DNA from 3 places in the Streptomyces sp. WZ-12 genome. Region 2 is predicted to be linked to each of the others. Evidence: riboswitches for the same ligand, from Rfam matches in the RefSeq annotation. Region 2 holds a riboswitch; each other region holds the start of a gene.
The links. Region 2 has a riboswitch for cobalamin ahead of PV796_RS28915 (cobalamin biosynthesis protein). Riboswitches for the same ligand answer to the same signal wherever they lie in the genome.

Region 1 (4,037 bases), 1.9 Mb from region 2:
GCGCCGGCCGGGGCGGCGCCCAGCACGTGCAGGCCGTCGCGGATCTGCGCGTCCTTGACCTCGCAGAGCCAGCCGTCGACGTGCAGCAGGAAGTCGTCGAACCCGTCGTCCTCCGGGCGCTCTTCCAGGCCGAGGTCGTGGTCCAGCTTGGCGGCCTGGATCAGGGTCCAGATCTGCGCGCGGATGGCGGGCAGCTTGGCCGGGTCCATCGAGGAGATCGCGGCGTACTCGTCGAGCAGTTGCTCCAGGCGCGCGATGTCGCCGTAGGAGTCGGCGCGGGCCATCGGCGGGACGAGGTGGTCGACGAGGGTGGCGTGCACCCGGCGCTTGGCCTGGGTGCCCTCGCCCGGGTCGTTGACCAGGAACGGGTAGATCAGCGGCAGGTCGCCGAGGGCCGCGTCCGGGCCGCAGGCGGCGGACAGGCCGGCGTTCTTGCCGGGCAGCCACTCCAGGTTGCCGTGCTTGCCGAGGTGGACCATGGCGTCGGCACCGAAGCCACCGTCGGCGGCGGGCGTGGCGATCCAGCGGTAGGCCGCCAAGTAGTGGTGGGAGGGCGGGAGATCGGGGTCGTGGTAGATCGCGATCGGGTTCTCGCCGAAGCCGCGCGGCGGCTGGATGAGGATCAGCAGGTTGCCGCGGCGCAGGGCGGCCAGCACGATGTCGCCCTCGGGGTTCCGGCTGCGGTCGACGAACATCTCGCCGGGCGGCGGGCCCCAGTGCTCCTCCACGGAGTCGCGGAGCTCCCGCGGCAGCGTGGCGTACCAGCGGCGGTAGTCGGCGGCCGGTATCCGGACCGGGTTGCGGGCCAACTGCTCCTCGGTCAGCCACTCCTGGTCGTGGCCGCCGGCCTCGATGAGGGCGTAGATCAACTCGTCGCCGTCGCCGGACGCCAGGCCGGGCACCGGCTCGGTGCCGAAGTCGTAGCCCTCGGCCCGGAGGCGGCGCAGCAGCTCGACGGCGCTGGCCGGGGTGTCCAGGCCGACCGCGTTGCCGATCCGGGAGTGCTTGGTGGGGTACGCCGACAGCACCAGCGCCAGCCGCTTCTCGGCGGCCGGGATGTGCCGCAACCGGGCGTGCCGGACGGCGATCCCGGCGACCCGGGCGGCCCGTTCGGGGTCGGCGACGTAGACCGGGAGGCCGTCCTCGTCGATCTCCTTGAACGAGAACGGCACGGTGATCAGCCGCCCGTCGAACTCGGGCACGGCGATCTGCGAGGCGGCGTCGAGCGGCGAGAGCCCCTCGTCGTTCGCCTCCCAGTCGGCCCGCGACCCGGTCAGGCAGAGCGCCTGGAGGATCGGCACGTCCAGGCCGGCCAGCGCGCCGGCGTCCCAGGACTCGTCGTCGCCGCCCGCGGACGCCTCGGCGGGCTTGGTGCCGCCGGCCGCCAGGACGGTGGTGACGATGGCGTCGGCCGCGCGCAGCTCCTCGATCAACTCCGGCTCGGGGGCGCGCAACGAGGCGACGAAGAGCGGCATCGGGCGGCTGCCGGCCCGCTCGATCCGGTCGCAGAGGTCGTGGACGAAGCGGGTGTTGCCGCTCATGTGGTGGGCGCGGTAGTAGAGCACGGCCACCGTCGGGCCGGTCGCCTCCGAGGCGGGGCGCTCCAGCGGGCCCCAGGACGGCGCGGCCGCGGGCGGCTCGAAGCCGTGGCCGGTGAGCAGCACGGTGTCGCTGAGGAACCGGGCCAGTTGGTCGAGGTTGGCCGGGCCGCCGTGCGCGAGGTAGGCGTGCGCCTCGGCCGCGATGCCGACCGGGACCGTGGACGCCGCCATCAACTGGGCGTCGGGGGCCTGTTCGCCGGTGAGGACGACGACCGGGCGGTGCTGGTCCGCGGCCAGCAGCACGTCCAGGCCGTCCTCCCAGGCGCGGATGCCGCCGAGCAGGCGGACCACGACGAGGTCGGTGCCCTCCAGGAGCCCGGGGAGCTCGGCGACGTCGAGGCGGGCGGGGTTGGCGAGCCGGAACGGCACGGGACCCGTGGCCGCGCGGGCGCTGAGCAGATCGGTGTCGGAGGTCGACAACAGCAGGATCACGGCGCAGCCCTTCCTCGGGGATTCCACGCCCCGGGTGGTCGTATGGACGGCGGGAGTTCCTGGCTCACCCGGCGGTGGCCGGGTTCACAGTGGCGGGACCGCGCCGGATTCTCACCGGGCTTCCTCCCTTGGCGCCGTCGCTGGCGTCCGGCGGGTCAGCCGACCCGCCGACCTGCATAGTAAGGGCTGCGGCCGAGCCGCGGGAGCCCGCCTGGAGGGGCCGCCCGTACGCCCCCCTCACCCCGGTTCCGGGATCCGACGCGTAGGTATGCTCGCCGCCATGCCGCCCTCCCCCTCTCGACGCCCCGACCGGGCCGGACCGCCCGTACGGGACCGCGGTGACGCCTGCCCGGGAGCGCTGCGACTGCATCCCGCCGCCGACGGCGAACTGGCCCGAGTCCGGCTGCCCGCAGGGGACTTGACGGCATCCCAGGCCCGCGCGCTGGCGGACGCCGCGGAACTCCTCGGCGACGGCCACCTCTCGCTCACCTCCCGCGGCAACGTCGAACTCCGCGGCCTGCCCGACGACTGCGGCGGCCGCCTGGCCGCCCTCCTCACCGACGCCGGGCTGCTGCCGTCGGTCCGTCATGAGCGGATCCGCAACGTGCTGGCCTCGCCGCTGGCCGGGCTGGACCACCACACCCCCTCCGACGTGCGGTGGTGGGCCCGGAGCCTGGATGCGCTGCTGTGCGCGAGCGAGCCGGCGACGGCCCTTTCGGGCCGTTTCCTGTTCGTCCTCGACGACGGGCGGGGCGATGTGGCGGGGCTCGGCGGCGATGTGACCTTGCTCGCAGAATCCGGCCGACGGGCCCCGGCGGGCACCGCGTTCGCCCCGGGGGCGGCGTCCGGGCACGGGGCGCTGCTCCGCGTCGGCGAGGACCCGGCGGCGCTGCGGATCGCGGCGGACGACGTCCCGCGGGCGGCGCTGATCGCCGCCGAGACCTTCCTGGCCGCCGCGGCCGAGAGCGACAGCGGCGCCTGGCGGGTCCGCGAACTCCCCGCCGCGCGCCCGCTCACCGTCCACGACGTGCGGGGTGCGCTGCGGGCCGCGGGCATCACCGCCGAGCCCGCCGCCCACGCGGCGGCGACCGGCCCGCGGCCGGCGGTGCCGTACGCCGATGCCGCCGTCCCCGGCCCGGTCGAGGGCCCGGGCGGCCGCCGCGCGCTGGTGGTCCTGGCGCCGCTCGGCCGGCTGACCGCGGGCCAGTGGCGGCTGTTGGCCGAGGTCGCCGCGGCGGACGGCTCCGGCGCGCTGCGCCTCACGCCCTGGCGCGGCATCGTCGTCCCCGGCCTGCCGGCGAGCGCGGCGGACCGACGGCTGGGCGAGTTCGCCGCCGCCGGTCTGGTCACCGACCCGGCCTCGCCGTGGCGCGGGGTCACCGCCTGCACCGGCCTCCCCGGCTGCGCCAAGTCCCTGACGGACGTGCGGAGCGATGCGTCGGCCGCCCTCGCCACGGGCCGGCCCGTCCCGGCGGGCGACTCCGCCCCGCCCGTCGGCCCGCCCGTCCACTGGTCGGGCTGCGCACGGCGCTGCGGTCATCCGCACGGCGCCTGGATCGACGTCCTGGCGACGCCCGACGGATACCGCACCACCGCCGTGCGCTCCAACTCCACGGCCCCGGCGGATGTTTCACGTGAAACGCCCCGACCGAGCGCCGTTTCACGTGAAACACCACAAGGTCCGGCTTCTTGCGTACGGGCCGAACCGGCCCCTGGCACACGGGACTTGGCACCCCCCGCCGACGCCCCACACCCCTCTTCCACCCCTCAACCCACGACCCCGAGGCTCAAGTGACCGCGTTCGACTACGAAAAGGACGGGGCGGCCATCTACCGCCAGTCCTTCGCCACCATCCGCGCCGAGGCGGACCTGTCCGAACTGCCCGCCGATGTCAGCCGGGTCACGGTCCGCATGATCCACGCCTGCGGCATGGTCGATCTCGTCCGCGACCTGGCCTTCACCCCGGGCGTCGTGGCCAGTGCCCGGGCCGCGCTGCGCGCCGGT
Region 2 (4,037 bases):
AGCGCGGTGGTCCCGAAGAACGACGCGAAGACCCCGCCGCGGTCGATGTCGCCGACCACCACGACCGGGATGCGCGCCGCCCGGGCCAGGCCCATGTTGACCAGGTCGGTGCGGCGCAGATTGATCTCGGCGGGGCTGCCAGCGCCCTCGCAGATCACCGCGTCATGGGTGCGCCGCAGCTCTGCCAGGCAGTCGGTCACGGTCCCGAGCAACTGCTCCTGCCGCCCGTCGTGGTAGCCACGCGCGCTCAACTCGCCCACCGGCTTCCCCAACAGCACCACCTGGCTGCTGCGGTCGCTGCCCGGCTTGAGCAGCACCGGGTTCATCAGCGCGGTCGGCTCCACCCGGGCCGCGGCCGCCTGCATCGCCTGCGCCCGGCCGATCTCCGCGCCCTCCCGGGTCACGAACGAGTTCAGCGACATGTTCTGCGCCTTGAACGGCGCCACCTTGACGCCCCGCCGCGCCAACCAGCGGCAGATGCCGGCCGTCACCACGCTCTTGCCGGCGTCGGACGTCGTCCCGGCCACCAGCAGCCCACCGGCCGTCTTCTCGCGCCCGTTCACCGGGACAGCCTCCCGTTCCCGTTCACCCGGCGGCGCCGCACGGCACCCGCCGCCAACCGTCCCGCCACCGTCACGCCCAGCGCCAGCGCGCTCACCCGCCGGGAGAGCCGCACCGCCCGCTCCACGTCGGAGACCTCCGGGGGCCGCGCCCCGCCGTTGAGCACCGGCCGGTGCTCCACCCGCCCGCCGTACGCCAGCGTGCCGCCCAGCCGGATGCCCAGCGCACCGGCGAACGAGGCTTCCACCGGGCCCGCGTTGGGGCTCGGATGGGCCCCGCCGTCCGCCCGCCAGGCCCGCAGCGCACCGCGCCGGTCCGGCCCGGCGAGGACCGTCAGCGCCGCGGTCAGCCGGGAGCCGGGCCAGCCGGCGACGTCGTCGAGCCGGGCCGCGGCCCAGCCGAACCGCCAATAGCGCGGCGACTTGTGACCCACCATCGCGTCCAGGGTGTTCACCGCCCGGAACGCCACCAGTCCGGGCACCCCGCCCAGCGCGCCCCACACCAGGGCGCCCACCACCGCGTCGGAGGTGTTCTCGGCGACCGACTCCACCACCGCACGGGCCAGCTGCGGCCCGTCCAACGCCTGCGGGTCGCGCCCGCACAGATGCGGCAACCGCTCCCGCGCCACGTCCAGATCGCCGACGTCCAGCGCGCCGCCCACGGCGCGCGCCTCCCGGCCCAACGAGGTGCCGCCCAGCACCGCCCACACCGCGGCCGCGGTCAACGCGGCCCGGGCGCCCGGGTGGTGGCGCACGGCGCGTTCCAACAGCGCGGCGCCGGCGGCCGCGCCGCCCGCGCACACCACGGCGTGGGCCGCGCCGTGACCACGGTGGTCGCGCCACAGCCGACGTTCGAGGGCGCCCGCGGCCCGGCCGAACGCGGCCACCGGATGACCGCGCCGCGGATCCGCCGCGATCAGATCACCGAGGAAGCCGAGGGCCGCGCCGCACGCGTATGCCGCGTGTTCGCCGCGCACCGGATCAGGCCGCCGTCAGACACCGAACGGGCCCTGCGGCAGCGGGCGATGAGGCTCTCGATGGGCAGCCGGGCATGGTGGTATGTCCTCACTCAGGGTCCTCGCCCTGGCTCGACGCGACGGCGACCAGAGTCTCCTGGCTCCCGGATCGGCGCGTCCCCCGGCCTTCCCGCCCGTACGTGGCGTACGGGCCGTGGCCCTCGTTGGAGGAGCGCTCCCCGGTGACAGTGGCGGGACCGCGCCGGATTCGCACCGGACTTCCTCTGCTGTCGCCGATTGGCCCCGGCAGTCCACCACGCCCCGCCACGCCCGTCAACTCGCCCTTGACCTGCGACGCAGCCCCACCGCCCGCCCTGTGTCCAAGACCACAGGGCCGCCGCCGGCGCCCGCCCGCCATCCCACCGCGCCCGTCCCGCGCACCCGCGCGCCGCCCGCCCCGAACTCCGGCCTGCGGAACGGGCCTTCGCGACGACCGGCGGCGCGACAGCCCGGTGGTCGCCCGCATCGCACGCCAACGGGGCGCCCGGCGGCCGCGGCTGGTGCCGCGCCCTCCGGGCGCCCCGTCCACTGCTGCCGGCCCGCGGCCGGCCAACCGTCAGGCGGCGACGATCAGATAGATCCCGTACGCCACCGCCAGCGCGCAGAGCGCGAACGCCGCCAGCGCCCCGGCGCGCGCCCCCGCGCCCGGTGCCGTGGCGGCCGCCGCGTCGCCGGGCGCGGCCGGCTTGCGGGAGGTGCCCACGATGCCGACGGTGAACAGGCCCACGATTCCCACCGTCACCACGAGCGTGACGCCGAAGACCTGGCCGAGAGCTGCCCAGTCGATGTGCATTGCGAAGTCCTTAGGTTCCTTGGGTCAGTTCGGTCGCAGCGGCCGGCCGTCAGGAGGAGGCCGTCGCGGGCTGGGTGGGGGCGGCGGCGTCCCGCTGGGCGGGCACGGCGACCGCGTCCGCCTCGACGGCCGCCGGGACGACCGTGCCCGCCGGGGGCGGCGAGACGGTCTGGAGCGCGGTGGTGACGACGCCCGCCGGCTCCACCGCCGGGCCCTCGTTGACGTTGGTGTGGTCGATCGGCTTGCGTCGGGAGGCGGCCCAGATGCCGCCGCAGATCGCCAGCGCCAGGACGGCCACCGTCGTGATGCCCCAGGTGCCCTGGTCGGCGAGGACCGCGGCCCCCGCGGAGACCAGGCCGGCGGCCGGCAGGGTCAGGCCCCAGGCCACGACCATCCGGCCGGCCGTGGACCAGCGCACCACGCCGCCCTTGCGACCGAGCCCGGAGCCCATCACGGCGCCGGAGCAGACCTGGGTGGTGGAGAGCGCGAAGCCGAGGTGGGAGGAGGCCAGGATGGTGGCCGCGGCGCCGGTCTGGGCGGCGAAGCCCTGCGGCGGCTGGATGTCGGTGATGCCCTTGCCCATGGTGCGGATGATCCGCCAGCCGCCCAGGTAGGTGCCGAGCGCGATGGCCAGGCCGGCGGAGGCGATCACCCACATCGGCGGGTCGGAGTGCGGGGCGACGACCCCGCCGGTGATCAGCGCGAGGGTGATCACGCCCATCGTCTTCTGCGCGTCGTTGGTGCCGTGGGCCAGCGAGACCAGGGCCGCCGAGGCGATCTGCCCGGCACGGTAGCCCTTGGCGGTGTCGGCCTCGTCGCGGCCGCGGGCCAGCCGGTAGGTGAGCCGGGTCGCCGCCATCGAGGCGAGCCCGGCGACGAACGGCGCGGCCACCGCCGGGATCAGGACCTTCATCACGACGGCCCCGCCGTGCACCCCGCCGGTGCCGACGGACACCAGGGTCGCGCCGATCAGACCACCGAAGAGGGCGTGCGAGGAGCTGGAGGGGAGGCCGGCGAGCCAGGTGACGAGGTTCCAGACGATGGCGCCGACCAGGCCGGCGAAGATCACTTCCGGTCTGATGCCGGCGCTCTCGTCGATGATGCCGCCGGAGATGGTCTTGGCGACCTCAACCGACAGGAACGCGCCGACGAGGTTGAGTACCGCCGACATCCCCACCGCGATCTTGGGTCGCAGGGCCCCGGTGGAGATGGTGGTGGCCATTGCGTTGGCCGTGTCGTGGAAGCCGTTCGTAAAGTCGAACACCAAGGCCGTGACGATCACGATCCCGATGAGAAGCGTGATGTGTTCCATTCACCCAGGCAATCCGTTCGATGGTCAGTGTCCTCGGGACCGTACGGACGGTGAGTGAACGGAAAGTGAACTCGGCCGGGCGCCGCGGTGACACCCCCGCAGTGTTCACGCGGAGGCGCCCCTGCCGTCACTTCCGTCTCACCTGTCGGCAAATTTCTTGAGTTGGGCCAGGGTGCCGTTCCAGCGGTCCTGATCGCCCGGCAGCGGCCCGCGTGCGGCGTACTGCAGGATGCTCGGGGACGACCAGCCGGCGGGCGTCCGCGCCGCGCCCGAATAGTCCGCCAGCCACAGCGGATGGTCACCGCCGAAGGCCCGGCTGCGGCCCGTGCAGCGGTCCCACCAGCGGGCGGTGGTGT
Region 3 (4,037 bases), 5.8 Mb from region 2:
ACGCCTTCTTCGCCAACTCCCACTCGGCGGACGTCTCTTCGGGGAACGGCGACGTGCTCGGTGAGGCCCTGGTCCTGTCCGACAGCGCCAACGAACAGGGCCGCTACCTGAGCGTCTACCAGCGGATGCTCAAGGGCTACAACAGCTCCTACGACGCCATCCCCAGCATGCTGGCGGCCGTCAACGACACCTACACCCCGCTCTGGCGCGGAAACTGGAACGAGGCGTACGTCAAGGCGGTGACGGCCGACCCGAGCATCGTCGACACGCTCAACTCCTTCGCGCTGGACCACCGCGACCTGCTGGGCACCGACAAGTCCTACCTGGACTCCAACGCCGGTATGAACGTGGGGCGTTACGTGGAACACCAGCCGCTCCAGGCCAAGGTCCGGCCGCTCATCAAGGGCCTGTTGGACGCCTCGAAGATCACCGGTCCGACGGCGTCCCTGTGGGTCACGGTCGCCAGCCAGGTCGACGCCTACGACAAGGCCGACTGCGCCTCCTACGGAGTGTGCGACCTGCCCGGCCAACTCACCAAGGCGGCACTCCCGATCACCCACCCCTGCGACCAGACGCACACCATCAAGGCGCAGGCCCTGACCGCCGCCGACCTCGACGCCGCCTGCACCAGTCTGCTGCGCCAGGACCCGTACTTCCACCAACTGGTGAGGGACAACGGCCCGATACCCGACCAACACGAGTCGACCGTCCAACTCGTCGTCTTCGGCAGCCGCAACGACTACCAGACCTACGCCGGGGCGATCTACGGCGTCGATACCAACAACGGCGGTATCACCCTGGTCGGCGACCCGACCAAAGCCGACAACCAGCCGATGTCGATCATGTACCAGAGGGACACCGACAACGGCTTCCCCGCCCGGATCTGGAACCTCAACCACGAGTACACCCACTACCTCGACGCCCGCGACGACATGAAGGGCGACTTCAACCAGCAGACCACGGTCCCGGACGTCTGGTGGATCGAGGGGCTCGCCGAGTACGTCTCGTACGGCTACCGGGGCGTCACCGACGACGAGGCGGTGCGCCAGGCCGGCCAACACGCCTACAAACTCAGCACGTTGTTCCAGACCACCTACGCCAACAGCAACGAGACCCGCACCTACCCGTGGGGCTACCTCGCGGTCCGCTACATGTTCGAGAAGCACCCGCAGGACGTCGCCACCATGCTGGGGCACTTCAGGACCGGCGACTACGCGGGCGGCTACGCCGTCTACAACCGCGACATCGGCACCCGTTACGACGCCGACTTCGACGCCTGGCTGACGGCCTGCGCGTCCGGCGGTTGCACCGCCAAACAGGCACGCTGACGATCGACGGCGACGCGCCCCGCTGACCGGGACCCGACCGCCCGTCGCGCCGTACCTCGTGACCGTCGCACCACCCTCCGCCCCCGCACCGGCCGCGCGCCGATGCGGGGGCGGAGGTGCGCGGGGCGCCAACGGCAGCCGGTTGGACCCCGGCAGGCGCAGGAGCGCCCTCGCATACACCGGCGTCCCAGCCGCCACGTCGCACAGCCGGCTCAAAAGTGCGCCCTCCCGTGCACACACGCGCCCCCTCTTTGCACGGATTGCGCAACTGCGCAAGATTGTCGAGGGGCGATTACCGGCCTACTGTTGCTGCCGCCGTGGTGCTCGGGAAGACCGGTGTGAGACCGGAGCGGCCCTCGCCACTGTGATCGGGAAGTCCTCGCGTCATCCCCGCCGGGAACGGCGGGTGCCACTGGGCAGCTCATTGCCCGGGAAGGCGGCCGCGCGGACATTGGACCCGTAAGCCAGGAGACCGGCCACGGCACCGCACAACGACCCATCCACGAGGTGCTGGAGAGGCTGCCTGATATGCCCCTGTTGCAAAATTCCCCCACGCCATCCACCACCGCATCCACCCTCCCGCAGCGCTGGCAGCGGCAGGACTGGATACGCACCGGTGTCCTGTTCGCGGTGATCGCCGCCATGCACCTGGTGGCCTTCGTCATCCTGGCCGCCATGGTGGCGCCGCACCACTACACCGTCGGCAAGCAGGTCTTCGGCGTCGGACTCGGCATCACCGCCTACACGTTGGGGATGCGGCACGCGTTCGACGCCGACCACATCGCCGCCATCGACAACACCACCCGCAAGCTGATGGCCGACGGCCAGCGCCCCGTCTCGGTGGGCTTCTGGTTCGCCATCGGCCACTCCACCATCGTGCTGGTCCTGGCGGGCCTGATCGCCGCCGGCGCGAAGGTCGCCGGTACCCTCGCGAACGACAACTCCGGTACCCGCGTCACCCTCGGTGCCATCAGCACCACCGTCTCCGGCGCCTTCCTCTACCTGATCGCCGCCCTCAACCTCGTCGCGCTGGCCGGGATTTACCGGGTATTCAAGGCCATGCGCGCCGGGCAGTTCGAGGAGCACGAGTTGGAGAAGCACCTCGCCAGCCGCGGCTTCATGAACCGCATCCTGGGCCGGCTGACCAGGTCCATCCGACGCCCCGGCCAGATGTATCCGGTCGGCGTGCTGTTCGGCCTCGGCTTCGACACCGCGACCGAGGTCACCCTGATGGTCATGGCCGGTTCCGGCGCCGCCGCAGGGCTGCCCTGGTACGCGATCCTCTGCCTGCCGCTGCTGTTCGCGGCCGGAATGAGCCTCTTCGACACGCTCGACGGCACCTTCATGAACTTCGCCTACCACTGGGCGTTCACCAACCCGGTGCGCAAGGTCTACTACAACCTCACCATCACCGGCCTGTCCATCGCCGTCGCCTTCCTCATCGGCACCATCGAGCTGGTCGGCGTGTTGCACGACAACCTCGGCTGGCGGGACGGGCTCACCGACTGGATCTCCTCCATCGACCTCAACAACGTCGGCTACCTCATCGTCGGACTGTTCGTCGTCGTCTGGGCCTGCGCCCTGACCTACTGGCGCCTGGCCAAGCTGGAACACCGCTGGGGCCAGAAGGCGGACGGGGCCGACAGGATCGGCGGAGCCGACGACCCGAACGAAGCCGCCCCGGCCAACGAGACCGGCTGACCGCCGGCGCGGCCCGCCTTGTCCCCGCCGGATCCTGTCCGGCGCCCGAGCCCGCACCCCCGGCCGCACGTCGCCGGCATCCCAACCCCTTCTACCAGTCGGCACGTTGACGACCATCGGAGCCCGTGACCGGGAAACGGTCACGGGCTCCGGCCTGTTCCGGGGCGCCCGGCGTGGCCTGCGTTCGCAGCAGACGCCGCCCGCGCCCTACTGCGTCCGCAGCAGATCAAGAGTCTGCGGACGGGCGACGACAGGCCGGACGTGACGCGGCACGGTGGTGACTGTCCGAGCGGCCGAACGACCGGCATCCGTTGAGGGGTTGAAACCACCGTGCACCCTGGAGAACACCGTGCGGACGCCGTCGGAACCGCCGTCCGGCGTCGGCTGCGGGGCGTGGCGATCGACATCGCCCCGGTCTTCGGATTCACCGTGAGCTTCGCCGTCACGCATCGGTTGGTGGTCGCGCTGGCACTGGCCGTGGCGGCCGCTGCCGGGATCTGCGCCTACCGGATCGCGCGTGCGGAATCCGTGCGGCGCGCGCTCGCCGCGCTCTGCCTGATCTGCGTCGGGGGTGTGCTCGCCGCCCGCACCGGCCAGGCAACGGACTTCTTCCTCCCCGGCCTGGTGCTGCACAGCGTGATGGCCTTGGTGACGCCGGCGCTGCTGCTGTGGGGTTGGCCGCCGATGGGCCTGATGGTCGGGCTGATCACGGGGGAGCGGACCCGATGGCGGCGCTGTGCGGTGCGTCGGCGGGCCTTCACCCGGGGCAACCTGGTGATGTACGCCGGCCACCTGGTGATGTTGGCGATCCAACTCCCGCTGTTCTTCACCGGCCAGACGATCGCGCTCGGCTCGGTCGACGCGTTCGGACCGGTCGTCCTCGCGCTCGGCGCGCTGGTGGGATGGCGCGTCTACCGGCGCTGCGTCGGATCGCACCGCTGCGGCACCCCCGACCCCCTGAGCGCCGAGCCGTTCCCCCACACCCCAACCTCCCACCCCGTGGAAAGG

Region 1: another riboswitch for cobalamin. It lies ahead of cobN (cobaltochelatase subunit CobN); the one in region 2 lies ahead of PV796_RS28915 (cobalamin biosynthesis protein).
Region 3: another riboswitch for cobalamin. It lies ahead of PV796_RS03640 (HoxN/HupN/NixA family nickel/cobalt transporter); the one in region 2 lies ahead of PV796_RS28915 (cobalamin biosynthesis protein).

The regions. Positions count from the first base shown of each region.
Region 1 is NZ_CP118574.1:4,748,494-4,752,530, reverse strand. It holds gene cobN (cobaltochelatase subunit CobN) at 1-2,033, opposite strand, end outside; cobalamin riboswitch at 2,068-2,217, opposite strand; gene cobG (precorrin-3B synthase) at 2,302-3,828, shown strand; gene PV796_RS20450 (precorrin-8X methylmutase) at 3,825-4,037, shown strand, end outside.
Region 2 is NZ_CP118574.1:6,685,167-6,689,203, forward strand. It holds gene PV796_RS28910 (cobyric acid synthase) at 1-563, opposite strand, end outside; gene PV796_RS28915 (cobalamin biosynthesis protein) at 560-1,537, opposite strand; cobalamin riboswitch at 1,668-1,800, opposite strand; gene PV796_RS28920 (hypothetical protein) at 2,133-2,369, opposite strand; gene PV796_RS28925 (inorganic phosphate transporter) at 2,419-3,681, opposite strand; gene PV796_RS28930 (GH25 family lysozyme) at 3,820-4,037, opposite strand, start outside.
Region 3 is NZ_CP118574.1:918,014-922,050, reverse strand. It holds gene PV796_RS03645 (collagenase) at 1-1,328, shown strand, start outside; cobalamin riboswitch at 1,630-1,823, shown strand; gene PV796_RS03640 (HoxN/HupN/NixA family nickel/cobalt transporter) at 1,857-3,029, shown strand; gene PV796_RS03635 (DUF3159 domain-containing protein) at 3,423-4,037, shown strand, end outside.